Regions from separate parts of the Cellulosimicrobium sp. JZ28 genome, predicted to be linked through region 2. Evidence: predicted binding sites of a transcription regulator. Region 2 holds the regulator's gene; the other holds the start of a gene.

What was found. The regulator HrcA, encoded in region 2, represses chaperone genes, less so after heat shock. The targets are predictions, from matches to a motif close to TTNGCACTCGNNNNNNNCGAGTGCNAA.
Region 1: a site for HrcA is predicted at 16,066-16,092, ahead of BJP59_RS13445 (FmdB family zinc ribbon protein). Genes of this name have one in related genera too.

Annotation. Positions count from the first base shown of each region.
Region 1 is NZ_CP017660.1:2,994,527-3,012,671, forward strand. Features, by position in the region: gene BJP59_RS13390 (hypothetical protein) at 1-672, opposite strand, end outside; gene BJP59_RS13395 (very short patch repair endonuclease) at 912-1,415, opposite strand; gene BJP59_RS13400 (DNA cytosine methyltransferase) at 1,619-3,196, opposite strand; gene BJP59_RS13405 (hypothetical protein) at 3,654-4,880, opposite strand; tRNA gene BJP59_RS13410 (tRNA-Ala) at 5,452-5,524, opposite strand; gene BJP59_RS13415 (hypothetical protein) at 5,589-6,815, opposite strand; gene BJP59_RS13420 (GNAT family N-acetyltransferase) at 6,877-7,527, opposite strand; gene BJP59_RS13425 (GH36-type glycosyl hydrolase domain-containing protein) at 7,695-10,151, opposite strand; gene BJP59_RS13430 (NTP transferase domain-containing protein) at 10,226-12,466, opposite strand; gene BJP59_RS13435 (5-formyltetrahydrofolate cyclo-ligase) at 12,647-13,279, shown strand; gene BJP59_RS13440 (penicillin acylase family protein) at 13,352-15,895, opposite strand; gene BJP59_RS13445 (FmdB family zinc ribbon protein) at 16,185-16,493, shown strand; gene BJP59_RS13450 (SAF domain-containing protein) at 16,678-17,406, shown strand; gene mscL (large conductance mechanosensitive channel protein MscL) at 17,537-18,010, shown strand; gene BJP59_RS13460 (hypothetical protein) at 18,040-18,145, opposite strand, start outside.
Region 2 is NZ_CP017660.1:2,289,000-2,300,662, forward strand. Features, by position in the region: gene BJP59_RS10480 (PhoH family protein) at 1-898, opposite strand, end outside; gene BJP59_RS10485 (HIT domain-containing protein) at 1,020-1,382, opposite strand; gene BJP59_RS10490 (16S rRNA (uracil(1498)-N(3))-methyltransferase) at 1,379-2,191, opposite strand; gene dnaJ (molecular chaperone DnaJ) at 2,205-3,329, opposite strand; gene hrcA (heat-inducible transcriptional repressor HrcA) at 3,436-4,452, opposite strand; gene BJP59_RS10505 (MFS transporter) at 4,532-5,995, opposite strand; gene BJP59_RS10510 (DUF3097 domain-containing protein) at 6,151-7,014, shown strand; gene BJP59_RS10515 (hypothetical protein) at 7,127-8,233, opposite strand; gene hemW (radical SAM family heme chaperone HemW) at 8,427-9,719, opposite strand; gene lepA (translation elongation factor 4) at 9,716-11,608, opposite strand.

The DNA.
Region 1 (18,145 bases), 710 kb from region 2:
CTCCGGGCTGTCGAACCGCGCACGGAAATGCCGCACACGGTCGCCGCCTCGGTACGTGAGCCACGCCCAGAAGTCGCTTAGTCGCCTCTGGCGGTCAACATCGGTGACCTGCGCGGCGCGTACCGTGCTCAGGTAGTCGTCGATCAGGTACCGGTCCCGAAGTCGAACGAGCCCTTGGCTCCTCGCCCATCCCTGATTGGTGTAGTGCGACGAGGGGGCGGCGCTTGGGAGCCCGAGGTACGCGCCAGCGCCCTCGAGCCACTCGTTCCAGATCCTCCAGATTCCGGGCACATGGAGGTCGTAGTCCGGCGGCATCCCGCCATCAATGGGCAGCCCGAGCAACTCGTTCTGGCGAGGATAGACGCTCGAGACGTGGCCCAGCGGCATCTCGGTGACAGCCAAGACCGTCATAGCGAGCGCCGCGATGATCGGCGGATCGCCGAGCCAGCCGCTCGCCTTCCACCGGCGAGCATCCAGGTACGCGCACTCGAACGGCTGGCGACCACACGCATCCCGGAACGCCCGCGAGAAGTCCTCCACGGCCGCACCGGCGTCGAGACCCGCGACTGACGCTAACGTCTCGCGGTCGACGTAGAGGTAGAGGCGGCGCTGCGGTCTCGCGTCAGCCTTGAGGCGGTCCAGCAATACCCTGTTCCAAGCGTGCAGATCCACTGAGCAGGTACTCCTTTGTTCCTGCTGCAACGTACAACGAGGTTCCGACACGACCCACGGTGGCGTCGGGTGAAATGGCGCCGCAGTTCAGTTTGGTTCGTGATGACGGAGTGCTCGCACCGAGCGCTCCACCGCCCTCGGCGCATGGCGTCGGCCGCATGGAGTCCCGCCGATCGCACCGGCGTCCGCCGTGTGCCGCTCCTGACCCGTGACGCGTTCAGCCCGTGCGACGCCACACCTCATCCGTCGGCCTTCCGAGCCGCTCGATGGTCGAGTGCAGATCCGGCGGTACCCGGGCGCGCGAGCAGAGCCAGGACGCGCGCGGCCGCCGCCGGCGCTGGCTCGTGTTCCCAGATGCGCACTACGGTCCAGCCCAGCTCGGCGAGCATGCGGTCCGTGTCGCGGTCTCTCGTGCGGTTCGCCGTGATCTTGGCCTTCCACCACTCGCTGTTGGCTCGCGGGCTTGTGCCGTGCTCCGGACAGCCGTGCCAGAAGCAGCCGTCGACGAAGACGGCAACCTTGGCTCGGGTGAACGCGACATCGATCGTTCGGCGGCGCTGACTTGGCACCGGGAACGCGACGCGATACCGCAGTCCCCTGGAGAAGAGCTCGCGGCGCAAGGCCAGCTCGGGCGCCGTGTCTCGCCTCCGCGCAGCGCTCATCCTCAGCGACACCTCAGCGGACGACGCGCCCGGGTGCGCCGGGACATGTTGCGGCCGCGCCTGCCCGGCATCCATCAGCATCACTCCACTCACCCGTCTGCCTGCGACAGCGAACACCCGATCTGCCGAACCTAGCCCGTGCTCCATAGACAATGACGAGTGACGAGGCGAGCGCCGCGCGACGTACTGCCAGGGCCAGATCCGTGGAACTGCCGCTCACTCTGGGCAGGATCGCCGAAGCCTCGATTCGCACTACGACCCGTTCTACCCCTGGCAGGTCGTGTTCATTCCGCAGCGCCCAGCGCGCCGACCGTAGCGTCGGGCTCGTCCGCGAGAACGGCGTTGATGATCCTCTGTCCAGCAGGCGTGAGCTTGAGCAGAGCCCTGTCGCGGCGGACGTGCTCACGCAAGATGTGCCGGACGACGCCGACGTTCACACCGTTGCCCATCTGCTTGTAAGTCGCGGCGGCGCGCTGTTCTCCGAAGTCGAACCACTCCGGCAGACCCTGCAAGCGCGCGGTCTCGCGCGGCGACAGGCGACGCTCCAACGGGCCGACGATCGACGTCTGCGTGATCGCAACGAGTGCAGGTAGGTACGTCGGGCGTTTCGCCCTGATGCCGGACGGACGGAAGTGCATCACCGTGTCCCACAGGCGTGGGGCGTCCTGAGCCTGCCACTCCAACTTGCGACGTGACGCCGGGAACAGATCCGTGTACACACCCCAGCGGTAGGCCCACGCCACGACCTCGGCGAAGTGCCGTTCGAAGAAGTCGTAGTTGCGGCGGAGGTGCGACTGCTTCCAAGCGGGCAGCGTCTCGTCGATCGCAGGGCGTGTCACCGAGGCAGGGACGAAGCCCTCAGGCATGTCGGTTCGGGCGACGTAGCGCTTACGGTCACCGACCACCTCACGCTCCGGCGCCTGGAAGCCTCTGATCACGACGAGGCGCGAGAGCTCTCGGAAGTCGGTCCACGAGTCTGCCCAGTACGGGAATCCTTCGAGCGGCCTTCCGGTCGCGCGGCGGATCGTCGACTCGAGGTCGTCCCACGCGTCGATCCACAGCGTCTCCGTCTCGGTGAGGCGAAGGTCGACGTTGCTCGGCTCGGGGTCGCCCTCACGGATGATCCCACTTGTGAGGAGATTCCAGCCAGACTTGCGGTCGCCGGGGTGGAAGAGCTCCGTTCCGCCCTTCTTGATCGGGAACCGGTCATTCATCGTGGCGACCGGCTTGGGTCCGATGGCCTCGGCGTCGATCTCACCCGTCTCCGTGCGCGGGATCCTCTCGTCGCGCATGCGCTCGGGAACCAAGGTCGCGGTGATGAACACTCGTTCGCGGACCTGGGGAGTGCCCCCCATCCACGCCGGGAGCAGGTGGGGCGAGAAGATCGCCGGCGCGCCCGAGACCTCGTAGCCGAAGAACCGCAGGGTCTCGATGATGGTCAGCCACTCGTGGCGGTGACGCGGCCCTACGAGGTTGCGAACGTTCTCAAGGATCAGGACCGTCGGCTCGCGCTCCTCGATGATCCTCGCGATGTTCCAGAACAGAGTGCCGCGGGTCTCCGCCATGCCGTGCTGGGCACCCGACTTGGAGAACGGCTGGCAGGGGAACCCACCCGTCAGGACGTCGATCGGACCGTCGTAGCCCCGGAGCGTCACACCTTCATCGTTCGCGTCGTCGGTGATGTCACCGAGCGCGGGCTTGTTCCAGTTACGTTCGTAGACCGCGGCCGCCTCCCTGTCGATCTCGACCGCGTACTCGCACACACCGCCAGTAGCAGCCAGTGCGGCATGGAACCCACCGATGCCTGCAAATAGGTCGACGAAGCTGTACTTCGCGTTGGCCTTGCTCAACTGGTCTCCCACCTCTGAAGCTTGACAGCTCTCTGCGTCTTGTGCAAGTAGATCGCGTCCGACTGCGGAAGAACTGTAGACAACCTAGTTCTTGACACCCACACGGCATGCACCCTCGTCCACAGGGCTCGGTTCAGCGGTGCTCACCCGTCAGCGACTCGTCTGCGGCTAGGCTCTTCGAACCCGTGTGAAGTCTAGGAGGGCCGAGCACCGCGCACACCACGCTGGCGAGGCAGGTCCACACGCCTGGGTCGGGGAAGCGCTGGTCGACCTGTCCCTGTCTCGATGAAGCCGGATGCAGCGCGATCACCACCTACGTCGCCGGACGCCCCCGCGCCGAACGTCACCGAGCTCCGCACGTTGGTGGAGGAGCCTTACACCTCGCCGACAGCCAGACACGATCTCTGGTTGACTTCGGCCTCGTCACCTCGCGACCGTTCATCACCTCCACGTCGAAGACGGCTATGTGTCAGACACGTAGGCCGCTCGGCACCTCGGGCAGCGCGCTGGAGAAGATCAGGAAGTTGTCGATGTGCTTCTTCAGGATCTTGACCTTGGGCTCGCGCGAGGCACCGCTGGGTTGCCGGCCTTGGTGATGGTCGCCGAGAACGAGGCTAGCGTTCGCCTCGTTCACCTCGAGCACCTGCATCCGGGCGAACCGCACCGACTCCTTGAACCGCCCAGAGTAGGAGAGCGGGCTGTACTCCTTGCCCTGAACGTGCCCGACGGACCGCCGCCACTCGTTCCACTCGATCGTGGCGACGTCGCCGTTGGCCTTCCCGTGGACCGTGTCGTGCTCGTAGATCACGTACCAGAAGCGGCCGAACTCCTCGAGGCAGCGGACCAGGTCGTCGCGGTCGTTGCCGATGGCCTCCTGCTTGGCGATGTTGGAGGCCTTCAGATCACCGTAGAAGTCGACACGCGGCCCGTCGTGGAAGACCAGGTCGTAGTCGTAGCCCCCGCGCTGCTTCTTCTTCTGGAACTGGACGATGTCCGCAAGCCCCTCCGCTCTCACGAACCTGTCGAAGCGGTACTCGAGGTAGAAGCCAGCCCACTCGTTCTGGAACCTGTCGGGCCACGCGGCAGCGTGCATCTCCTGAACCGCGTCGAGAGCGCGCAGCCATCTGCCAGTGAAGAAGTCCTGGTTGAACCGCCGGAACACATCGACGCTCGGGTGAGTGGTGTCTGCGACACCGACAAGGTAGTCGGCGAGCAGTTCAGCCCGGACGCTGGTCAGACAGTTCCCGTTGCGATCGACGCGCTCGAACAGCCCGAGCGTCTGTGCCTGGTGCAGGTCGTTGGTCGAGACGTGGGCCGCAGAGTTGTTGGCAGCGCGCTGGATGTACGTCCGCGGGTCGAAGTCGACGAAAACGGTGACGGCGCGGTACCGATAGATGCCGACAAAGCGGGTCACCAGTCCGTCGCGCGTGGCCCGTCGCTCGACCTCCAGCCAAGACTTCGGGATCTGGATGCGCTTCTTGTAGGCGGGCCACGGGTGTCCGAGGTGCGTGACCTGAGCCTTGAGGATGATCTGGTCGTGGAACCTGACCACGCGGGCGCCACCGTACGTCGACGTCGTGGCGCCGGGCAGCGCGGACAGGAGGAGGTCGTTCTTCTCCTTTTCGCTGAGCGTCGTGTCGACGTCTGGAACGAGTTCCCCATCAGGGCCGATCTGGTCAACGACGATTGATCCCACGCGCGCTCCTGCAAACTCGTACTCGTTGGACTGGGGATCACCTACCCGACCCGACACGCCAGCGGCGTGGCCCACCCCAACTCTGGCACAGGGGTACGACACTCTCGCTCGGCCGCACCATGAGTGACCGCAACCCGTCGATCCACCTGCGCACGACGAGCCTGACGCGTCGTCGCCCCTGAAGCCGATCGGGCTCTCCTCGACGGCTTCTATCGCGCGTCAGAACTGGTGACAGGACTTGATCCTTGCTCTGGGGCGCGAAGGAGTGCAGGACGGCGAGCCCCCCGAACAGCATGTTGCGACCGACAGCTTACGCCTCGGCCGCCGCAGTTCTCGTGCGCCGCGTGTGCACCGTCTCGTGGCTCAGATGAACCTTCTCGCAGCACTCGCCTCGCGTTCGCAGTCGAGTGCGACGCCGCACCCCGCGTCCACGCTCGATCGGGCTTCTCACGCGCATCGTCCGTGCGCGCTCGCGTGGAGCGGATGTTCCGCTGATCCTCCGTCGAGGACCTCGGAGAACAACGAAGGCCGCTGACCAGGATCTTCATCCTGGCCAACGGCCTTCAAGGAGTGGAGCTAGGGGGATTCGAACCCCCGACCTTCTCATTGCGAACGAGACGCGCTACCAACTGCGCCATAGCCCCTCAAGCGAGGAACAGATTAGCACCCCGAGGGCGGGGTCTCGCAAACCGGCCGCCCTCAGGGGGTCTACTGCCCTGCCGCCCGACGGCGCGCCAGGATCTCGTTGAGGTCCAGGCCGAGCGTCTCCGTGGACGGCTTGCGCTCGTCGCCCGCGGCCGGGGTCGGGGCGCCGGACCGGGCGTCGGCGGCCACCACCGGCTCGACGCGGGCCGACACCGTGGGCGAGACGACGTCGTCGTCCGTGAGCGGGGCGGGCTCGCGGCGGGGGGCCGTGGGCTTCATGGTGTACGTCGGCGGGGGCACGGGCACCGGGTCCCACGCGCGGCCCGTCGGGACGCGCTCGGCGTCGACGACCTCGACCTCGACGACCGGGGTCGTCTCGCGAACGGTGGTCGGCTCGTCGGCCGCTGGGGCGGGCTCCTCGGACGCGGGGCCCTCGGCCGGACCGGACGCGGTGGCCCGCTCGCGGGACGACGCGCCCGTCGTGGCCGGCGCGCCGGCGTCCGCGGAGGCCGCGGCGTTCGCCCGCGCGAGGTCCTGCGGCGTGACGCGCGGGATCATCTGCGTGCTCACCTGCGAGCCGTGGACGGCGCGACCCGTGACGCGCGGGCGCGCGCCCCGGGGGGCGGGCGGTGCGCCGAGCACGGCGCCGCGAGCCGCGCGGGCCGCGGCACGACGCTCGGCCAGCCACGCGGCGTCGGACCGCTGGGCGGCGAGCACCGCACGGCGGCCGAGCACGAGCACGAGGCCGAGGAACGCCGTCGGGACCACGCCCGCCCACCACGGGACGAGCCCGAGCGCGACGACTACCCACACCCCGACGGTCGCAAGCAGCAGCACGACCGTGAGCGCGAGACGACGGCGCGCGGCGGCGGCGCGCCGCTCGAGGAGCTCGAGGCGGGACTGCTCGGAGGCCGGCTGACGGCGCGGCGGTGCCCCGCGCGAGGGTGACGCGCTGACGGTGCTCCCCATGGCGTGCGTTCCCTCCTCGTCGTGCGTCCGGCCCTCGGACCGGCTCTGCGTCCCGGCTGCCCCGAGCAGGGGGCGCCCTCCGGCTCCGGCGGGACCGGAGGCGATCGCCGCGACGGTCGTGACGCCGTCGAGCCGGGCGTCCCAGCGGTCGAACCCCCCGCCGCCCGGGCCGGCGACGGCCAGGACGCGCAGGGAGCCGGAGAAGCGGTCGTCCGTGCGCGCGTCCAGCAGCTGCTGCCGGTGACGCACCCGGTGCGGGACGTAGAAGCCGACCCACAGCAGGAACACCGCGAGCGCGACGATCCCCGAGGCCGATTCCACATCACGACCGTAGGCGAGGCCCGCGGCCACGCTCCGCACGCGCCCCGGCGTGTCGGGCGGCTCAGATGCTCTCGCGGCGTGTCGCCTGCCAGCGCGCGAGGAGGCCGTCCGGGACCTCCTCGCTCGTGACGGCGAACGTCCGGTGGTCGCGCCACTCCCCCTGGATGTGCAGGTACCGCTCGCGGACCCCCTCGTCGCGCAGCCCCAGCTTCTCCACGACGCGCAGGCTCGGGCCGTTCTCCGGGCGGATGTTGATCTCGATCCGGTGCAGGCCGAGGATCGTGAAGCAGTAGTCCGTGGCCATCGCGACGGCGGTCGGGATGACGCCACGGCCCGCGACGTGCTCGCTCACCCAGTAGCCGATGCTTGCACCGCACAGCGACCCGTACGTGATGGACGACACGGTGAGCTGGCCGACGAGCTCGCCGTCCAGCTCGACGGCGAACGGCAGCGAGGACCCGGCGCGCGCCTGGGCCGACAGGACCCGGACGTACTCCGCGAACGTCGGGGGCCCGCCCGGCGTGCCGGGGCGCGGCGACGTGCCCTCCCACCGCTCCAGCCAGTCCGCGTTGCGCGCGCGCAGCCGCATCCAGGCGTTCGCATCCCGGCGCCGCAGCGGACGCAGGACCACGGACCCGCCCAGGGTGTCGTCCCGCAGCGTCACGGGCCACGGCTTGGCGACGGTCCAGCCGCGCGCGATCTTGTGGGTCATGCGGCGGTGTACCGTCCTCGGCCTGTCGGTGGGCTTGGCGACGAGGACCGGCGGTGCGCCCGGCCCTCGGTGCACAGGGTGACACCACCGGGCGCCCGCGCGCCACCGACCGGTGACGCGGGCACCCGGTGGTGTCCCCGTGCTCAGACCCCTGCTCAGCCCCGTCCTCAGCCCAGCGTGACGACGACCTTCGCCTCCGTGCCCGCGGGCAGCGCCGGGATCGGGGTCGCCGGGTCGTGCTCGACGCCGTCGACCGTCACCGAGCGCACGCCCTTCGACACGTGGTCCGGGTTGCGGACCTCGATGTCGTAGACGGCGCCGCGCCACTCGCGACGCACCTCGAACCCGTCCCAGTCCTTCGGGATCGACGGGTCGACGACCAGGCCGTCGAGCGCGAGGCGGACGCCGAGCACGTACTTGGTCACGGCGGTGTACATCCAGCCGGCCGTGCCCGTGAGCCACGGGTTCTGCGCCTTGCCGAACCACTCGTGGTCGCGGCCGTAGAGGAACTGGACGTACGCGTAGGGCTCCGCCCCGCGGACCTCGATGTTGTCGTTCTGGTGGTAAGGCAGGATCGCGTCGTAGAACTGCACCGCCTCGTCGCCGCGGCCCAGCATCGCCTCGGCGATGATCGGCCACGCGTTCGGGTGGGAGAAGATCGCGGCGTTCTCCTTGATGCCCGGGTACACGCGCGTCACGAAGCCGACCGTGTCGTCGACCTTCGTGAACGCCGGCCAGTTGAGGTGGTTGCCGTACTCGGAACCGAGGAGCTCGCGCACCGCGTCCATCGACGCCTCGCCGCGCTCCTGGCTCGTGATGCCCGCGATGACGGGCCAGGCCTGGTGCTCGAGGAAGATCTTGCCCTCGTCGTTCTGCGCCGAGCCGATCTTCACGCCGTCGCGCGTGTAGCCGCGGATCCACCAGCGCCCGTCCCAGAGCTGCGCGTCCGCGACCTTCGCGATGCGCTCGCGCTCCGCCGTGAACCGGACGACGTCCGCCTCGGCGCGCTCGTCGCCCGCCGCCGCGAGCGGCTCCGCGACCTCGAGGAACGCGCCGATCGCCCACGCGTGGAGGAAGGTCACGAGCGACGTCTCGCCGCCGCCGAGGTTGAGGCAGTCGTTCCAGTCGGCGCGCATGCCGAGCGCGACGCCGTTCTGGCCCACCTGCTCGGCGGAGAACTCGAGCGCGCGGACGAGGTGGTCGTAGACGGTCGCGGGCGTGCCCTCGGCGAACGGGATCTCCAGGTCGAGGAACGCGCGGTCGCCCGTCTCCTTGACGTACTCCACGACCGACGGCACGAGCCACAGGTGGTCGTCGGAGCACGTGTCCTCGAGGCCGTGGATGAGGTCCTTCGGGTCGACCGTCGGGACGATCGTCGGCGACGGGACGTCGGGCAGCTTCTCCGCGTCGGGGTCGAACGCCTTGGGGTCGAACAGGTGCAGGCCGTAGCCGGCCTCGGTCTGGGCCCGCAGGAGCTCGACGATGCGCTGCCGCGTCTTCGTCGGGTTCGAGTGGATGACGCTCATGACGTCCTGCGCCGTGTCCCGGTAGCCGAGCCCGGCGCGCCCGCCCACCTCGACGAACGACGCGAACCGCGACCACACGACGCACGTCTCCGCCTGGAGCAGCGTCCACGCGTTGATCATCGTGTTCATGCCCTCGTGGGGCGTGCGGATGCGCAGCTTGTCCTGCTTGGCGCGCCAGTAGTCGCGCAGCCGCTCGCGCTCGTGGTCGACGGCCGCGACGTCCGAGTACTTCGCCTGGATCGCGCGACCGGCCGCGTCGCGCGAGCCGTAGCCGAGCATGAAGACGAGGCGCTTGGTCTCGCCCGGCGCGAGCGTCACCTTGTGCAGCAGCGCGCCGCAGTGGTTCTGCGTCGTCGCGCTCGCGTTCGAGCCCTCGCCCCGCTCGATCGCGAGCGGGTTGCTCTCGGTGCGGTACGGGCCGATGAAGCTGTCGCGCAGCGAGTCGTACGACGACGGCGTCTCGCTCGACGCGAAGTAGTGGTACGTCCAGGGCTCGTAGTAGAAGTCGTACTCGATGATCCCGTCCTCGTACGAGGAGCCGGACGCGTAGAGCGACATCTGCAGGTTCTGGTTGTCGATCGTGATCGTGTGGAACGAGAACTCCACGTACGACCCGACGGTGAGCTCGCGCACCTCGTCCGTCGTGTTGGTGACGCGCACGTCCCACAGCTCGACGTCGTCGTCGAGCGGGATGAAGACCGTCTGCTCGGCGTCGATGCCCTTGTACTCGGAGCGGAAGGTCGTGTAGCTCAGGCCGTGGCGCGTGGTCCAGCGCCCCGCGCCGCCGGCCGGGTCGAGCTCCTCGTCCGGCCCGACGAACGGCTTGCCGACCGGCTGCCAGGACACCGACCAGTAGTCGCCGTCCGCGTCGTCGCGCAGGTAGACGTAGTGACCGGGGCGGTCGAGCGGCACCCCGTTCTGGCGGAAGCGCGAGATGCGCCCGTACTGCGAGCTCTTGTAGTACGAGTACCCGCCGCCGTGGTGCGACAGGACCGTGCACATGTCCCGGGTGCCGAGGTAGTTCGTCCACGAGACGGGGACGTCGGGGCGCTCGACGACGTACTCGTCGTGCGCGGTGTCGAAGTGGCCGTAGCGCATCGTTGCTCTGGTTCCTGTCCTGGGGTGGGGCTGGGGGCTGGGTGCGGCGGGGGTGCCGGGTGGGGGCGCGGGCGTCAGACGCCGGCGGTGACGAACCCCTGCAGCCACTCGAGGAGCTCGGCGGCCTTCTCGGGGGTGTCCGCCTCGACGAACATGCGCAGGACGGGCTCGGTCCCGGAGAACCGCAGGAGCGCCCAGTTGTCGTTCTCGAGGAGGATCTTGGTGCCGTCCAGGTGGGAGACCGAGACGACCGGGTACGGCCCGACGTGCGTGAGGGGCTGCGCCTCGAGCCGGCGCGGCACCTCGACGCGCATCTCCGGGGTGGCCGGCACGCCCGCCTCGAGCGTGTACAGGCGGCCGGTGATCTCGTAGAGCATCGCGCGCAGCTCGGAGATCCGCTTGCCCGTGCGCGCCAGCATCTCGGCCACGAGGGCGCACGCGAAGATGCCGTCCTTGCCGAGGATCCAGCCGCGGATCGTCAGGCCACCGGACGACTCGCCGCCGAGCACGGCGCCGATCTCCGCCATGCCCGCGGTGACGTGCTTGAACCCGACCCTGACCTCGCGCGACTCCTCGCCGAAGTGCGCCGCGAGCCGGTCGAGCAGGTGCGTCGTCGCGAGGTTGCGCACCACGCCGCCCTTCTCCCCGCGGACCTCGTGCAGGTACCAGTACAGGAGGAGGAGCAGGTCGTTCGTCGAGATGTACTCGCCCGTCTCGTCGACGATCCCGATACGGTCCGAGTCGCCGTCCGTCGCCATGCCGAGGTCGTAGCGGCCGCCGCCCTGCTGGATCATCGTCACGAGCGTGCTGAGGCGCTGGAGGTCCGGTGCCGGCGCGACGCCCCCGAACAGCGGGTTGTGCGCCGCGTGGATGAACTCCGACCGCACGCGCATGTCGGACAGGATGGTGCCGAGCGTGAGCTGGCTCGTGCCGTACATCGGGTCCACGACGACCTGCAGGTCCGAGCCGCGCACGGCCTCGACGTCGATGATCCGCTCGATCGCGTCGACGTACGGGTCCGTGAGCGACCGGTCGACGACGACGCCCGTGCGGCGGGCCACGTCGATGTCGAGCGTGATGACGTCGTCGACCGACAGCGCGTTCGCCTCGTCCTGGTAGCGGTCCGTCTCGTCGTCGAGCGGGAGCGAGCCGTCCTGGCGGAACACCTTCATGCCGTTCCACTCGGGCGGGTTGTGGCTCGAGGTGACGATGATGCCGTAGGCCGCCCCGAGGTAGGGCGCGGCGAAGGTCACGAGCGGGGTCGGGACGTCGTCGGGCAGGAGGGTCACCGCGATGTTGTTGCCCGCGAAGACCTCGGCCGCGGCGATGGCCGACTCGCGCGAGAGGAAGCGGCGGTCGCCGCCGATCACGACGCCCTTCCCGTCCAGCCCGCGGCGGATCGTCTCGTTCGCGATGGCCTGGCACAGCCGGCGCACGTTGGCGAGCGTGTAGCCCTCGCCGATGACCGCGCGCCAGCCGCCGGTGCCGAACACGATCTTCGTGTCCGTGTTCTTCTTCGGCACGAACAGGCGCTTGAGGACGATGTCCGCCGCCTGGGCGAGCTCGTCCGGGGTGTTGATGCCGCGGACCTCGTCCACGTCGACGATGCGGTACGACGAGATGCGCTTGCCCGCCCCGATGACGCGGCGCGCGAGCTCGGTGAGCCGGTGCTCGCCGTCGGCCGCCATGCGCTCCAGCTCGCCGAACAGCAGGCGGGGCGCCGCGACGTACGCACCCACGTTGATCTCGGTGCGCGGCTCGGGCGCGGCGTCCGCGACCTCGGACGACTCGAGGATCGCCGTGATCTCGCCCCCGGCGCGGACGACGCGCCCGTAGCCGTCCGGGTCGTCCACGACGGCGGAGAGCAGCGACAGGTCCGCGCCCGTGAGGGTGTGGCGCGTCAGCAGCCCGAGCAGCGACTCGGAGCGCAGCAGCGGCGTGTCCGCGTAGGCGACGAGGACCGGCTCGTCGACGCCCGGCCCGAGCACCGACGCGATCGCCTCGCGCGCCGCGAGGACCGCGTCGCCCGTGCCGAGCGGCGACTCCTGCTCCACGTAGACGACGTCCTCGCCGAGCAGCTCGCGCACGGTCGGGTCGTCGGGCGACACGACCACGACGATGCGGCCCGCGTCGACGACGCGGCGGACGTTCGCGACCGCCAGCTCGACGACCGTCGCGTCACCCAAGGGTCGCGACAGGAGCTCGCGCGACGCGTCGTCATGGCCCGCGGCGAGCACGACGGCGGCACGACCGGTCCTCGGGTGGGCGCCCCCTCGCGGGGTGGTCTCGGTGGGGTTCGCGGTCGTCGCGGTCATGGCGTCCTCACTGTCGGCACCTCTGTCGGACGGCGACCCATTTGTCAGGAGTCCGAACTACTGGCTCCCTCCGATCATAGGCACCCTGGACGCGTCCGCGGAACCCGCTCCGGGCCTCCGGGGCCGAAGGTCACCCGCGCGGCGTCGGCGCGGACGCGCGCGCCGGGTGACAATAGGGACATGAGTGGCCCGGTCCAGCCATACCCCCTGCACGGAAGCATCGAAGCCGAGGACGCGAAGGAGATCCTCCGCAAGGCCATCCGCACCCACCGTCAGGCGCGGTCGGAGCGGCTCCGCAAGGAAGCGGACGCCGCCATCGCCGACGTCGTCGAGACCATCCCCGAGGTCGCCGCCGCCACGTGCGTCGCGACCTACGCCGCGCGCCCGGGTGAACCCGGCACGTCGGCGATGCTCGAGCGCCTCGCCGCGCGCGGCGTCCGCCTGCTGCTCCCCGTGCTCGGCGCGGGGCTCCAGCGGGACTGGGCCGTCTACGACGGCCCCGCCGACCTGCAGGTCCGCGCGCCCGGGCGGCCGCCCGAGCCCGGCACCCCCACCCTGGGTCCGGAAGCGATCGCCGAGGCCGACGTCGTCGTCGCGCCCGCGCTCGCCGTCGACTCGCGCGGCGTCCGGCTCGGCCAGGGCGGCGGGTGGTACGACCGCGCGCTCGAGCACGTGCGCCCCGGCACCAAGGTCGTGGCCGTCGTGTTCCCGGAGGAGGTCTACGACGCGAGCGACCGACCGCTGCCGGTCGAGCCGCACGACCGCACGGTCGACGCCGTCGCGACGCCCCTCGGCTGGCGCTGGCTGCCGTAGCAGGCCGCGCCGTCCGCTCCCGCGCCGTCCGCCACCGCGCCCGCGCACGGGGCGGTCGCGCCGGCGGCTCCGCTACGGCACGAGGGTGAGCTCGTCCTTGCTCGCCTCGGCGACCGCCTCGGTGGAGAACGGCCACGCGTACGTCTCCCCGCGGGACCACGTCTTCAGCTGGTCCGCGTAGTGCTTCGACGCCGGGTGCCCGGAGGTGCCCGTGACGGTCACCCACGTCGAGCGGTCGAGGTCGCCGAGGTCGACGACCATGCGCATCGACGGCCCGGCCGTCACGTCGAACGACCCGGACGCGGCGTCCCACGCGGTCGCGTTGACGATCGACGAGCCACCCGGCATGCCGACCGGGGTGGGGTTGACGTAGTCCCGCACCGGTCCCGGGATCGACTCGCCGCCCAGCACGGGGTGCTTGAGGGCGAGCACGTGGATCTTGCCCCAGGCCCAGTCCGACGGCTGCTTGCTCTGCTCGACGGTGAGGTCGAGGCGCGCGGAGACGAGCGCCTGAGTGAGCACCTCGTCGCGCGTCTCGACGACGCTGACGGTCTGGCGGTCGTCCCAGAACGGGTCGGTCGGGTTCTCCAGGAGGTTCTGCACGACGGCGAGCCAACGGCTGCCGCCACCCGGGCGCGCCGACTCGGGCAGGTCGTCCCAGAACGTGAGCTGGAGCAGGTTCCGCCACACGGCCGCGAAGTACGCCGCCGCGGCGGAGTCGGTGTCGGTCCGGTAGTCCCAGTCCGCGAGGAGCTGCTGGCCCTCGGCCGCGAAGTCGTCGTCGATCTCCTGCTCGAGCAGGGGCTGCACGAGCACCTCGGCGTACGGGCTGCGGTCGTCGACCTGGACCTCGTTCATCGTGTCGACGTCCACGGTGCGCCCGGCCGAGATCTCGGCCTCCAGGAGCTGGCGGATGCGCTGCGAGCGGTACCCGTAGTCCCAGTCGGTCGTGAGGAACGGCGCGACGCCGTCCGGCAGCACGGCCTGGTTGGCGGCCACGATGAAGCCCTCGGCCGGGTCCACGACGCGCGGCATCTCCTCGCTGGGGACGTAGCCCTGCCAGTCGTAGCGCTCGTCGGAGCCGTCGCGCGGCCACGTGCCGTCGGAGGGCACCTCGGCGTCGGGGACCGCCTGGCGCACGGGGATCTTCCCGGGCGCCTGGTAGCCGATGTGGCCGTCCGCGGTCGCGAAGACGATGTTCTGGGCCGGCACCTCGAAGAGCGCGGCGGCCGCCTGCATGTCCTCGGCGTCCTGCGCGAGGTTGAACGCGAAGACGGCGTCGGCGGTGCGGCCCGGCTCGAGCGCGGTCCACTGGAGCGCGACAGCGTACTCCCCCAGCCGCGTGTCCAGCGCGGGCGTGTCGACGGCCGCGTCCGTCGCCGGGATCGCCTCGGAGACGATCGGCCCGTGGAGCGTCGAGCGGACCTCGATCTCGATGTCGTCGCCCCCGGCGACGCGCAGCGTCTCGGTGCGGGTCTCCAGCGGGACCCACTCGTCGCCGCGCAGGTACGTGTCGTCGCGCACGCGCTCGACGAAGAAGTCGGTGACGTCGGCGCCCATGTTCGTCAGGCCCCAGGCGAGCTGGGCGTTGTGCCCGATGACCACGCCGGGGAAGCCGGCGAACGAGAAGCCCGCGACGTCGAACCCGCACGCCGGGGAGACCTCGTTGCAGTGCAGCCCCACCTGCGCCCAGATGCCGGGCGCCCCGAGGGCGAGGTGCGGGTCGTTCGCGAGGATCGGCTTGCCCGTCGCCGTGTGCTCGCCGGAGACGACCCACGAGTTCGAGCCGGTGCCCTCGCCGCGCCCGATGAGCACGGGGACGGCGCCGAGCGCGCGGTCCGCGGCCTCGAGCGCGGCCTGGAGGTGGTCGGAGCCGTACTCGGCGCGGGCCTGCGGGCCCAGGTCGAGGGCGACCTCCTGCGGGTTCTCGAGCTCGCCGGGGTCGAGGATCGGCGCGTTGAGCTCGGACGGGTAGGCGGGGAACAGCTCCGCGACGCGCGCCGTGTCCTGGAGCGTGCCGTAGGCCAGCGCGCGGTCGAGCTCGTCGTCGTAGTTGCCGCGCAGGTCCCAGGCCATCGCCTTGAGCCACGCGAGCGAGTCGACCGGGTCCCAGGGCTCGGGCTCGGCGACGTCGACCTGCAGCCCCAGCACCGTGTACTCGAGCGCGATCTCCGACGGGCTGCGGTCCTCCAGGTAGGCGTTCACGCCCTCCGCGTACGCCTGGAGGTACGCCTTCGTCTCCGGGGAGACGACGTCCCACTCCTCCTCCGCGACCTGGCGCCAGCCGAACGTGCGCGTCACGGTGTCGGCGGCGATGGCGTCCGGGTTGTCGCCGACGAGCTCGGCGAGCCGCCCCGACGTGACGTGCCGGCGGTAGTCCATCTCGAAGAAGCGGTCCTGCGCCTGGACGTAGCCCTGGGCGCGGAAGAGGTCCTCGGGGGTGTCGGCGTAGATCTGCGGCACGCCCTGGGCGTCGCGCAGCACGGTCACCTCGCTGCCGAGGCCGGGCACGGAGATCTCGCCGGACGCCTGCGGGAGCGGGCGCCGGACGGTGACCACGACGAACGCGGCACCCGCGACGAGCGCGACGACGAGCAGCGCCGCCACGCCGATCAGGACGCGCCGGCGCGTGGACCGGCGACGGCGCCGCGGCGGGGCCGCGGCCTCGCCCGGGGTCGCGGGGTCGGCACCGGTGGCGGGGTCACCGGCGGGGGCCTCGGCGGGTTCGTGCGCAGACACGGATGCGAGACTACCCCGGCCCTGCCCGGGCGCCGGTCCGCGTATGATTAGCACTCGGAAGTTTCGAGTGCCAGGCGGTGTTGACACCGTCGACCAGGCCGAGACCGTCCCGATCCCGACCCGCCGGTGGCCGCCTCGACGGCCGTCTCGTGAACGAGGAGAACCCGTGCCCACCTACGCCTACACCTGCACCGCCTGCGGTCACGCCTTCGACATCCACCAGTCGTTCAGCGACGACGCCCTCACGGTGTGCCCCGAGTGCTCGGGCCGCCTGCGCAAGGTGTTCTCCTCCGTGGGCGTGACGTTCAAGGGCTCCGGCTTCTACCGCACGGACTCGCGGTCCGGCGGGAAGACGTCGACGGCGCCCGCCGCCTCGACGTCCAGCGCGTCGTCCTCGTCGTCGTCGGCGGGGTCGTCCTCGTCGGGCGGCACGAGCTCGGGCGGCGCGTCGAGCAGCTCTGCCGCGTCGTCCTGACCTGACGCGGCGCCGCCGGGTCGCTCGCCCCTGACGCGCCCCGGCTCCGGCGTCGGCGCCGCACCGGTGCGCGACCGACCACAGCGGGTCGGCCGGCTCACGGTGCGCGGGCCGCGCGCCGCGTCGTCCACAGACCGCCGCGCACCGCGGCCACCGGCTCGCCGCGCGCGGCTACCGTCGCGCCATGCCTCGCTCCTCCTGCCCGCCCGGCCCGTCAGCCCACCCCGGCCGCGCCGCCGCCGCCCGGCGGCGGCTGCTGCACGGCCTGTGGTGGCGGTCCCGGTTCGTGGTCGCCGCGTTGTGCTGCGGGCTCGCCGCGTCGGTCGTCGTCGGTGCGCTGCGGCCCCCGCCTCCGCCGACGGTTCCCGCCGTCGTGACGGCCCGCGCGGTGCCGCCCGGCACCACGCTCGCGGCACCCGACGTGCGGGTGGACCACGTCCCGGCCTCCCTCCTGCCCGCCGGGGCACCGGTCCGGGCCGACGACGTCGTCGGACGCCGCGCGACCGTCGCCCTGCCGGAGGGCACGCTCCTCCAGGACGGCCTCGTCGCCGGAGGAGAGCTCGCCGCCGGGGCGCCCGACGGGACCGTGGTCGCGCCCGTCCGGCTCGACCCGGGAGTCGCCGCGCTCCTCGGGCCGGGCGACCGCGTCGACCTGCTGGCCGCGGGCGACCCCGCGCTCGCCCCGGCGCCCACGGAACCCGCGGAGACGGGGGCCGCTCCCCCGGACGACCCGTACCTGGCCCGCGCCGCGGTCGTCGTGCCGGCGCCCGAGCCCGACGACGGCGGCGGCCTGCTCGGCAGCGGCGGGTCGGGCCCCGACGTCGTGACGCTCGTCGCGGTGCTCCCCGAGGAGGCCGTCCGGCTGGCGGCACGGACCGGGCACGCCCCCGTCACGGCCGTCCTGGTCCCGTGACGACACCACGAGACCGCCGACCCGCCGGGCGAAGCCGTTGCCGCTCGCCGCGCCCGTTGGCAGGATCGCGCGTGCACGTCTGGTGGCGCCGCCGCCACGCGTGCCCGTCGACAGGAGAGGGAAGCAGCACATGAAGGGCGTGTTCCAAGGGTTCAAGGAGTTCGTGCTCCGCGGCAACGCGATAGACCTGGCGGTCGGCGTCGTCATCGGGGCCGCGTTCTCCGGCGTCGTCACGGCGATCGTCGAGGACTTCATCAACCCCCTCATCGGGGCGATCTTCGGCAAACCCGACCTCACGGGCCTGTGGGACATCACGCTGCGCGCGGGAGACGCGGCGAAGGACATCCCGCCCTCGGTCATCTCCGTCGGCGGGGTCCTCAACGCGATCCTCCAGTTCCTCATCATCGCCGTCGCCCTCTACTTCGTCATCGTCCTGCCGATGAACAAGCTCGCGGAGCGACGCAAGAAGGACGAGGAGCCCGAGCCCGAGGCACCGGCCGAGGACGTGCGCGTGCTCCAGGAGATCCGCGACCTCCTCGCCGCCCAGGCCGGCAGCGGCCCCGGCGCGGCGCCCGGCGGGCCGACGCCCCCGCAGCACCTCTGACGCCGCTCAGCCGGTCGCCCGGCGAGCCGTCAGTGGCGCCCGTAGTGGGGCGGCACGTCGCCCAGCAGGCGGTCGTCGTTCTCGCCCGGCGCGCCGCGGCGGGGGGCTGACTCGTCGCCCCAGCCCTCGGCCCGC
Region 2 (11,663 bases):
CGTCCACGCCGGTGAGGACGTCCTCGATGACGCGCAGGCCGGACTGCGTGCCGCCCGGCAGGTCGACCTGCGTCGCGTCGCCCGTGATGACCATGCGCGACCCGAAGCCCAGGCGCGTGAGGAACATCTTCATCTGCTCGGTGGTCGTGTTCTGCGCCTCGTCGAGGATGATGAACGAGTCGTTGAGGCTGCGCCCGCGCATGAACGCGAGCGGCGCGACCTCGATCGTGCCGGCCTCGATGAGCTTGGGGATCGAGTCCGGGTCGATCATGTCGTGCAGCGCGTCGTACAGCGGGCGCAGGTACGGGTCGATCTTCTCCGTCAGCGAGCCGGGCAGGAACCCGAGCCGCTCCCCCGCCTCGACGGCCGGGCGCGTGAGGATGATGCGGTTGACCTGCTTCGACTGCAGCGCCTGCACGGCCTTCGCCATCGCGAGGTACGTCTTGCCCGTGCCCGCGGGGCCGATCCCGAACGTGATCGTGTTCGCGTCGATGGCCTCGACGTAGCGCTTCTGCCCCACGGTCTTGGGCCGGATCGTGCGGCCGCGGCTCGACAGGATGTTGAGCGTCAGCACCTCGGCCGGGCGCGACGCCGTCGCGGCGGTGAGCATCGCGATGGACCGCGTCACGACGTCGGCCGTGAGCTGGGTGCCGGCCTCGACGACCTCGACGAGCTCGTCGAGCAGGCGCGCGGCGAGCGCGACCTCCCCCGGAGGGCCGGCGACCGCGATCTCGTTGCCCCGCACGTGCACGTCGACGGCGGGGAACCCCTCCTCGACGGCCCGGAGCACGGAGTCGCGGCTACCGAGGAGCGCCACCATCGGCACGTGGTTCGGGATGACGATGCGGTGCTCGACCCGGTGCGACGAGGGGTCGGGTTCTCGGGACAGAGAGGTCATGAGCCGGCTTGCGCCGCTGCGCTCCTTCGGTCGGGCAGTGGGTCCGGGACGGCCACCGCCCCGCAGATCGCTTCCATCGTACCGAGCGCGGCCGGGCGTCACACGCGCTTTCGCGCAGGGCTCAGGCGGGCGACCAGCCGAGCTCGGCGCCCGCGATGACGTGGCCGTGCACGTGGAACACGCTCTGGCCGGCGCGCGGCCCCGAGTTGAAGATGAGCCGGAACTGGCCGTCGGCCAGGTCGCCCGCCACCTCGTCCGCCAGCGCGACGACGTCGCCGAGCAGCTCCGGGTCCGCCGCCGCGAGCTGGGCGATGTCGCCGTGGTGGTCGCGCGGCACCACGAGCACGTGCACGGGCGCCTGCGGGTCGATGTCGCGGAACGCGATCGAGCGCTCGCTGGTCGCCACGACGTCGGCCGGCACCTCCCCCGCGACGATGCGGCAGAAGAGGCAGTCCGGGTCGGTGCGCAGGTCGGTGCTCGTCATGACCCCGAGGCTAGACCACGCGTCCCGGCCACGCCCCAGCGGCCGAGCCGCTCGGCGAGCAGCGCCACGGCCACCGGTCCGGCGGTCGACGTGCGCAGCACGTGGGGCCCCAGCCGCGCCGCGACCGCGCCGGCCTCCGTGAGGTCGGCGAGCTCGCGGTCGGAGATCCCGCCCTCCGGGCCGACGACGACGAGCACCTCGGGTGCGGGCGCGCCGTCCGTGGCCGGACCGGCGGGCAGCCCGACGTCGGCGAGCGGCGTCGTCGCCTCCTCGTGCAGGACGATCGCCCGACCGCCTGCCGCGACGACGTCGACGACCCGCGCCGCGAGGCCGCGCGAGTCGAGCGCGACCTCGACGCGAGGCAGGCGCGCGCGCCGGGCCTGCTTGGTCGCCGTGCGGACCGTCGCGAGCCACCGCGCGCGGGACTTCGCCGCGCGCTCGCCGCGCCACACGACGACGGAGCGCTCCGCCTGCCACGGCACGACCGCGTCGACGCCGATCTCCGTCGCCGCCTCGATCGCCATCTCGTCGCGGTCACCCTTGGCGAGCGCCTGGACGAGCGTCACGACGACGTCCGGCGCCGGCTCGCGGTCCACCTCCTGCACGAGGAGCGTCACGCGGCCCGACTCGGCGTGCTCGACGACGCACCGCAGCCGGAGCCCGTCGCCGTCGACGACGTCGACGCGCTCCCCTGCGCCGCGCCGCTGCACGACGCCCGCGTGCCGGCCCTCCGCGCCGTCGAGCACGTAGCGGTCGCCGGGCGCGACGCCGTCGGTCCCCGTCTCGGCGAGGAACACCGGAGCACTCATGCGCGCGCCCCGCTCAGCGGCCGGAGAGCTTGTCGCGCAGGCGCGAGAACACGCCCGGGTGCGCGGCGGCGAGCCGGGGCTCGGGCCGCTCCTCGCCGCGCAGCGCGGCGAGCGAGCGCAGGAGCTGCTCCTGCTCGGGGTCGAGGGCAGTGGGCACCTGGACCTCGATGTGGACGTTGAGGTCGCCGCGCCCGCTGCCGTGCAGGTGCCCGACGCCGAGGTTCTTCAGCGTGACGATCTGGTTCGGCTGCGTGCCGGGGCGCAGGTCGATCTCCTGGAGCCCGTCGAGCGTCTCCAGCTCGAGCACGGTGCCGAGGGCGGCCGCCGTCATCGGCACCTGGAGGGTGCAGTGCAGGTCGTCGCCGCGGCGCACGAACGTGTCGTGGTTGCGCTCGCGGATCTCGACGTACAGGTCGCCCGCGGGGCCGCCGGCCGGGCCGACCTCGCCCTGCGCGGTGAGCTTGATGCGCGTGCCCGTGTCGACGCCCGCCGGGACGTTGACCGTGATGCTGCGGCGGCTGCGCACGCGGCCCTCGCCCGAGCACTCCGCGCACGGCTCGGGGATGACGGTGCCGAAGCCCTGGCACGCGGCGCACGGCGCGCTCGTCATGACCTGGCCGAGGAACGAGCGCGCGACGCGCTGGACCGTGCCGCGCCCGTGGCACACCTCGCACGTGCGGGGCGAGGTGCCCGGGCGGCAGCAGGTGCCGCCGCACGTGCCGCACACGACCGCCGTGTCGACCTGGAGCTCGCGCTGCGCGCCGAACGTCGCCTCGGAGAGGTCGATGTCGAGCCGCACGAGAGCGTCCTGGCCGCGGCGGGCGCGCGGGATCGGGCCCTGCTGCGCCTGGGCGCCGCCGAAGAACGTCTCGAAGATGTCCTGGAAGCCGAACCCGCCGCCCATGGGGCCGCCGCCCCCGCCGCCGGGGGCGCTGGGGTCGACGCCGAGGTCGTACTGCTGGCGCTTCTCCGGGTTGGACAGCACCTCGTAGGCGCGCGCGACGTCCTTGAAGCGGTCGCCCGCCTCCTCGCCCGCGACGTCCGGGTGCAGCTCGCGCGCGAGCTTGCGGTACGCCTTCTTGATCTGGTCCTGGCTGGCGTCACGGGCCACGCCGAGGATCTCGTAGTAGTCGCTCACACGTCACTCTCTGCTGGTGCGGGTCGTGAGGCCGGCGCGGGGCCGGTCGGGAGGGGTCGGGGGTGGTCGTCGAGCGGGCCCGCCGCGGGCGGGGAGACCGCGGGGCTCACGTGCCGAGCACCCGTGACAGGTAGCGCGCGACCGCGCGCACCGCCGCGATGGTGCCGGGGTAGTCCATGCGGGTCGGCCCGATCGAGCCGACGAGCGCGACCGTGTCACCGTCGTTACCGTAACCGGTCGTCACGACGGAGGTCTCCGCGAGGCCCTCGAGCTGGGTCTCGCGACCGATCCGGACGCTCACGCCCGACTCGGCGGCCATCTCGGTGAGCAGCCCGAGCAGGACGACCTGCTCCTCGAGCGCCTCGAGGACGGGGCGCAGCGCGTGCTCGAACCGCATGCCCGCGCGCGCGAGGTTCGCCGTGCCCGCGAGGACGAGGCGCTCCTCGCTCTCCTCTGCGAGCGTCTGGGCGACGAGGTCGCCCACCGCGCGGACGAGCGGGGCGTCGTCGGGGTGGAAGCTCTCGGTCACGGCGGCGAGACCGGGCGCGAGGTCCGTGAGGCGCTTGCCCGCGGCCGCGGCGTTGAGCCGTGCGCGCACCTCGACGAGGGTCCCCTCGTCCGGCAGGCTCGCGACCTCGAGCGTGCGCTGCTCGACGCGGCCCGTGTCCGTGATGATGACGACGAGGAGGCGCGACTCGCCGACGGGCACGAGCTCGAGGTGGCGCAGGCCCGACCGGCTCAGCGAGGGGTACTGCACGACGGCGACCTGGCCGGTGAGCTGGGCGAGAAGGCGCCCGGCGCGCGCGATGACGTCGTCGAGGTCCACGCCCTCGGACAGGAAGGTCTCGATGGCGCGCTTCTCCGGCGCGGACAGCGGCTTGACGCCCGAGAGGCGGTCCACGAAGAGCCGGTAGCCCTTGTCCGTCGGGATCCGGCCCGCGGACGTGTGCGGCTGCGCGATGTACCCGGCGTCCTCGAGGGCCGCCATGTCGTTGCGGATCGTGGCGGGCGAGACGCCGAGGCTGTGGCGCTCGGTGAGCACGCGCGACCCCACGGGCTCGCGCGTGAGGACGTAGTCCTCGACGATGGCCCGCAGCACCTCGAGCCGGCGCTCCTCGCTCACGTCCACCTCCCGCGTGCCGCACCGTCGCCGCCCGGGCGGGCGTGCGGGCGTCGGCACTCTCGACCTCCGAGTGCCAATCCTACGCGTCCGCGCGGCCCGTCCGGCGGTCCTCCGCTCGTCGCGAACGCAGGTCGAGGAGGCCGACGACGAGCGCGACCGCGACGAGGCCGATCGTCACCAGGAGCGCGCGCCCGGTCGCGTCCGCGGCCGAGTCGCCGCTCGCGAGCCCGCCGTAGTAGACGGACAGGACCACGGAGATCCCGACGGCCGACCCGATGCGCTGACCGAGCTGCAGCATGCTGCCCGCCACCCCGGCCCGGCTCACCGGCACCTCGGACAGCGTGAGCGTCTGGTTCGGCGCGATGACCGTGCCGCTGCCCGCGCCCGCGACGAGCAGCGCGACCGCGAGCGCCGGGCCGACGGCGCCCGGGTCGTCCCCGAGCGCGCGCACGACGACCTCCGCCGCGACCACCCCGACGAGCACGAGCACGACGCCGCCCACGACGAGCTCGCGGCCCCAGCGCGCGACCCAGCGGCCCGAGAACCACGCCGACACGCCCGACGCGACCGCGAACGGCGTGCCGACGAGCCCCGCCTGGAGCGGCGTGTACCCCAGCTCGTCCTGGAGGTAGAGCGTGACGACGAGGAAGATGCCCGTGAACCCGGCGAAGTACGCGAGGCCGAGCAGCGCGCCGTTGCGGAAGGACCCGAGCCCCACGACCTGGGGGTCGAGCACGGCCTCGCCCGTGCGCCGCTGGTAGCGCCGCTCCCAGCCGACGGCGGCCACCACGGCGGCCGCGGCCGGCACGAGCCACCACCAGCGCGACGCGTCGTCGCCGCGGCCGGTCGTCGTGACGAACGGCATCATCACGCCGAGGGTCGCGGCGCCGAGCAGGCCCAGCCCGACGAGGTCCAGCCGGCGCGGCCCGCGCGCCGCGCCCGAGCCGGTGCGTGGCGGCCCGGGCACGAGGCGCCACGCGAAGGGCAGGAGCACGGCGACGACGGGGATGTTCACGAGGAACACCCACCGCCACCCCGTCTCCGGTCCCGCCGCGGCGATGATGAGCCCGCCCAGCAGGGGCCCGAGCGCCGTCGAGACGCCGATCGTCGCCCCGAACATGCCGAACGCGCGCCCGCGCTCGTACCCGCGGAACTGCTGCTGGATGAGGCCGACGACCTGGGGGTTGAGGACGCCCGCGCTCACGCCCTGGAGCAGGCGCGCGACGCCGAGCCACGTGTCGGTCGGCGCGAGCCCGGACGCGAGGCTCATGAGCGCGAAGCCCAGGAGGCCCGCGATGAAGAGCGGGCGTCGTGCGCCCGCGTCGCCCAGCCGCCCGGCGGGCACCAGCGCGAGCCCGAACGCGAGCGTGTAGCCGGCGACGACGAGCTGGAGCTGGGTCGGGCCCGCGTCGAGCGACGACTCGATCGACGGCAGGGCCACGTTGACGATCGACACGTCGAGCGTCGTGATGAAGCCCACCGCGAGGCAGACCGGCAGCACGCGCCAGCGGTTCGGGTCCGGCTCCGCGCGCTCCTGGCTCATCGGTCCGTGGTACCACCCCGCCCCGGGGGCGCGCGCGCCGGGAGCCGCCGCGCGCGGCCGGGCCGGGCGCCCGGGACCTTCCCGCGGGCGGCCGATCCCGCGACGCACGGGGCGATCTCGGTGGTGAGCGGCGGACGCTGGCCTAGGGTGACGCCGTGTCCTTCGACCGCTACGGCTCCGACGTCCTCGGCGGCACGCCCGCCCCCACCCACCACCGCGCGCGGCCCGTGTCGCGCCCGCAGCCCGCGGAGCGCGGCCTCGTCGTCGAGGAGGTGCAGACCGGGTGGGTCGGGGCCGTCGTCCGGGTCGAGAAGTCGGGCGGGATGCACGTCGTCGTGCTCGAGGACCGCGCGGGCCGGACCCGCACGTTCCCGCTCGGGCCGGGCTTCTGGGTCGACGGCGCGCCCGTCGAGCTCACCCCGCCCGTCACCTCCCGCGCCCCCGCCGCGCCGACGCGCACGGCCTCGGGCTCGCGGGCCGTCGTCGGGCAGCGGGCGCGCGTCGCGCGCGGGAGCCGCATCTGGGTCGAGGGCAAGCACGACGCCGAGCTCGTCGAGAAGGTGTGGGGCGACGACCTGCGCGTGGAGGGGGTCGTCGTCGAGCCGCTGCACGGCGTCGACGACCTCGCGGCGGCGCTCGCCGACTTCGGCCCGACGCCGCAGCGTCGCGTGGGCGTGCTCGTGGACCACCTCGTGCCCGGCAGCAAGGAGCGGCGGATCGCCGACGAGGCGCTGCGGCGCTCGCCCGCGGGCACGGTGCTCGTGCTCGGGCACCCGTACGTCGACGTCTGGCAGGCGGTGAAGCCGGCCCGGATCGGCCTCGAGCGGTGGCCCGTGATCGAGCGCGGCACCGAGTGGAAGCGCGGGATCCTGCGCGAGCTCGGCTGGCCGGCGGAGAGCGCGGAGGACGTCGGCCGCGCGTGGCAGCGCATCCTCGGCACGGTGCGCACGTACGCCGACCTGGAGCCGTCGCTGCTCGGGCGCGTCGAGGAGCTCATCGACTTCGTCACCGCGCCCTGACCGGTCGCGGGCGCGCGGGACGCACCCCGCGCGTGAGGTACCGCGCTCGAGACGCACCGCGCCCCGGCACCGACGGGCGGTACCGGGGCGCGGCGACAGCGTCGGCCGGGTCTCAGGCGGCCGGCACGCCGCCCGTGAGACGGCGGTAGGCGTAGCCGACGGCGACGTAGCTCAGCGGGATCGTCACGAAGAGCCCGAGACCGCACGGGATCGCGCCGAGGATGTTGATCCCGACGAGGGCGAGCAGGAGCAGGAACACCTGCCCGAAGTTCTTCGCGACGAGCGAGAAGCTCGTGCGGATCGCCGTGATCGCGTCGACGCCCTGGTCGAGCGCGACGTAGTACACGAACGCCGAGAACAGCAGCACCGCGAGGCCGGGCAGGACGCACAGGAACAGCCCGATGTACGACAGGACGCCGACGATCAGAGCAGCGAGGAGCACGTTGACGACGTTGCCGATGCGGAAGAACGCCGCGACGTCCGGCCGGCGCCCGTCCGCCTCGTCGAGCGCGCCGCGCGTGAAGAACGCGGTGATGAGGTAGCCGATGACGGTGCCGACGAGCCCCAGCACGACACTGGTGAACGTGATTCCGCTCAGCGCGGCGAAGTTCGTGTCGGAGTAGTCGAACTGGTCCTGGAACTGGTCGAACCCGCCCGTGATCCAGCTCCACGCAATGTTGACGGCGAGGAAGATCAGCGCGACGAGGATCCACGGCCCCAGGTTCGACGTGACGCGGCGCCACCCGTAGGAGATCGCGTCGCCGACGCCGAACGCCGGGCCCGAGTAGCCGGGCTGGCCCCCGTACCCTCCGGCGGCGCCCGGGTACGACCCGGGCGGCGGCGGGTACCCCCCGGCGGGGGGCGGGTATCCGCCGGCGGGCGGCGGGTACGCACCGGACGGGGGCGGGTACGCGCCCGGCGGGGGCGTCGCCGGTCCCCCGGCCGCGCCGTCCGGCGCACCGGTCGGCGCGCCGTAGGCACCCGGTGCCCCGTACGCGGGCGGGCCCGACGGCGGTGCGGCCGGGTCGTGCGGCGCTCCCCCGCCCGGGCCGTACGGCGAGGCGGGCGGGACGTCGCCGCCGGACGGGGCGGCGTCGGGCCGGTCGGGTCCGGGACCGGACGGTGGCGTGGCGTCCGGTCGCGGGCCGCCCGCGCCGTCGGCGGGGGTGTGCTCGTCGTCGCGGGGCGGCTCGCCGCCCGGGTTCGTGGGGTCGGTCATCGTGCACCTCGTTCCTCGTCGTCACGTGCTGCGGGCTGCACGCTCCGTCGACGTGCTGGGTCCACCTTGGCGGTTCCCGGCCCGGACCGCGCGGCGAGCACCGCGGCCGTCGCACGGCGGCGGGCAGGATGGTGCCGCCGAGGGGCCTCGTCCCCGCGGGGCGCGCCCGGGTCGCGGTGGACCCGGGCCGACGTCACTCGTCCGTGATCGTCCGGACGACCGTGTCCGCGAGCAGCCGCCCCCGCAGGGTGAGCACGGCACGACCGGCGACCGCTGCGCGGCCGTCGAGCAGCCCGTTCGCGACGAGCCCGGCGACGGCGTGGCGTCCCGCCGGGGAGAGGACCGCGAGGTCGAGACCCTCGCGCAGCCGCACGCCGAGCATCGCCTGCTCGAGCCGGCCCTCCGTGCGCGTGAGGAGCTCGCGCCCCGCCGCGGGGCTCGTGCCCGCCTCGAGCAGCGCCGCGTACCGGCGCGGGTGCTTGACGTTCCACCACCGCACGCCGACGCGGGCGTCCTCGGGCGACGCCCCTGCAGGCGCGGCGCCGGTCGCCGCGACGTAGGAGTGCGCACCGGGCCCGATCCCCCACCAGTCGTCGCCGCGCCAGTACGCGAGGTTGTGGCGGCAGCGGTCGGCCTCGGTACGGGCCCAGTTGCTCACCTCGTACCAGGTGAGGCCGGCCGCCGTGAGCAGCTCGTCGGCGAGCTCGTACTTCGTGGCCTGGTCGTCCTCGCTCGGGAGCGCGACCTCCCCGCGCCGCACCTGGGCGGCCATCTTCGTCCCCGCCTCCACGACGAGCGCGTACGCGGACACGTGGTCGACGCCGGTCGCGAGCGCAGCCTCGAGGCTCGCTCGCCAGTCGTCGAGGCTCTCCCCCGGCGTGCCGTAGATGAGGTCGAGCGAGACCTGGAGGCCGGCGTCGCGCGCCCAGCGCACGACGTCCGGGATGCGGCGCGGGTCGTGCGTGCGCTCGAGCGTCGCGAGCACGTGCGGCACGGCGGACTGCATGCCGAACGACACGCGCGTGAACCCGGCGGCCGCGAGCTCGGCGAGCGACTCGGGCGTCACCGAGTCCGGGTTCGCCTCCGTCGTCACCTCGGCGTCGGGTGCGAGCCCCCACGCGTCGCGCACGCCGCCGAGCAGGCGGACGAGGTCCCCGGCAGGCAGGAGCGTGGGCGTGCCGCCGCCGACGAAGACGGTCGACACGGGCCGCTCGGGCAGCCCGGCGTCGTGCAGCACGCGCGCGGCGAGGTCGATCTCGCGCAGCGCCGTGCTCGCGTACGAGGCCTGGCTCGCGCCCCCGCCGAGCTCGGACGCCGTGTACGTGTTGAAGTCGCAGTACCCGCACCGCACCGAGCAGAACGGGACGTGCAGGTAGACCCCGAACCCGCGGGTCGCGGGCACGGTGCCGCCCGCGCCGCTCGCGACCCAGGAGGGCAGCGAGCCGTCGGGCGGGACCGGCTCGCCCTCGGGCAGCGCCGGGCTCACTTCTTCGACTTGTCCTTGGCGTCCTTGCCGCCCGCGGCGTCGGAGGAGAGCGCGGCGATGAAGGCGTCCTTCGGGACCTCGACCGACCCGATGTTCTTCATGCGCTTCTTGCCCTCCTTCTGCTTCTCGAGCAGCTTGCGCTTGCGGCTGATGTCACCGCCGTAGCACTTCGCGAGGACGTCCTTGCGCATCGCGCGCACCGTCTCGCGCGCGATGACGCGCGCACCGACGGCCGCCTGGATCGGCACCTCGAACTGCTGGCGCGGGATGATCTCCTTGAGCTTCGCCGTCATCATGACGCCGTAGTCGTACGCCTTGTCCTTGTGCACGATCGCGCTGAACGCGTCCACCTGCTCGCCCTGGAGCAGGATGTCGACCTTGACGAGGTCGGCGACCTGGTCGCCCGACGGCTCGTAGTCGAGCGAGGCGTAGCCGCGCGTGCGGGACTTGAGCTGGTCGAAGAAGTCGAACACGATCTCGGCGAGCGGGAGCGTGAAGCGCAGCTCGACGCGGTCCTCGGACAGGTAGTCCATGCCGAGCATCTGGCCGCGGCGGTCGTTGCACAGCCCCATCACGGTGCCCACGAACTCGCTCGGCGCGAGGATCGTCGCGCGCACGACCGGCTCGCTGACCTGCTTGATCTTGCCGCCCGGGAACTCCGACGGGTTCGTCACGTTGACGAGCGTCCCGTCCTCGAGCGTCACGTCGTAGACGACGTTCGGCGCGGTCGAGATGAGGTCGAGGTCGAACTCGCGCTCGAGGCGCTCGCGCACGATCTCCAGGTGCAGCAGGCCGAGGAACCCGACGCGGAAGCCGAAGCCGAGCGCGACCGACGTCTCCGGCTCGTAGTTGAGCGCGGCGTCGTTGAGCTTGAGCTTGTCGAGCGCGTCGCGCAGGACCGGGTAGTCGGTCCCGTCGATCGGGTACAGGCCCGAGAAGACCATGGGCTTCGGGTCCGAGTAGCCGCCGAGCGCGTCCGCGGCGGGCTTGGCCGCGTTCGTCACCGTGTCGCCGACCTTCGACTGGCGCACGTCCTTCACGCCCGTGATGAGGTAGCCGACCTCCCCGACGCCGAGGCCCTTCGTGACGATCGGCTCGGGCGAGATGACGCCGATCTCGAGCAGCTCGTGCGTCGCGCGCGTCGACATCATGACGATGCGCTCGCGCGGGTTGAGGTTGCCGTCGACGACGCGCACGTACGTCACGACGCCGCGGTAGGTGTCGTAGACCGAGTCGAAGATCATGGCGCGCGCGGGGGCGTCGGCGTCGCCGACCGGCGCGGGCACGCGCTCGACGATGCGGTCGAGCAGCGCCTCGACGCCGGCGCCCGTCTTGCCGGAGACCTTGAGCACGTCGTCCGGGTCGCCGCCCACGAGGTTCGCGAGCTCCTCCGCGTACTTCTCGGGCTGGGCCGCCGGGAGGTCGATCTTGTTGAGCACGGGGATGATCTCGAGCTCGTTCTCCATCGCGAGGTACAGGTTCGCGAGGGTCTGCGCCTCGATGCCCTGCGCCGCGTCGACGAGCAGCACCGCGCCCTCGCACGCCGCGAGCGACCGCGAGACCTCGTACGTGAAGTCGACGTGCCCCGGGGTGTCGATCATGTTGAGCGCGTGCGGCGTCTCCACGCCGTCCGCCACGACGGCCCACGGCATGCGGACCGCCTGCGACTTGATCGTGATGCCGCGCTCGCGCTCGATGTCCATGCGGTCGAGGTACTGCGCGCGCATGGCGCGCGGCTCGACGACACCGGTGAGCTGCAGCATGCGGTCGGCCAGGGTCGACTTGCCGTGGTCGATGTGCGCGATGATGCAGAAGTTCCGGATCAGCTCGGGCGGCGTGGCCGCGGGCTGGATGCGGGTGCTCAGCTGGGCACTGGGGATCGGGGACAACGCGGGTGCGCTCCTGGGAGTGGCGTGCGGGTCGGGGCCGCGCGCTCGGGGCGGC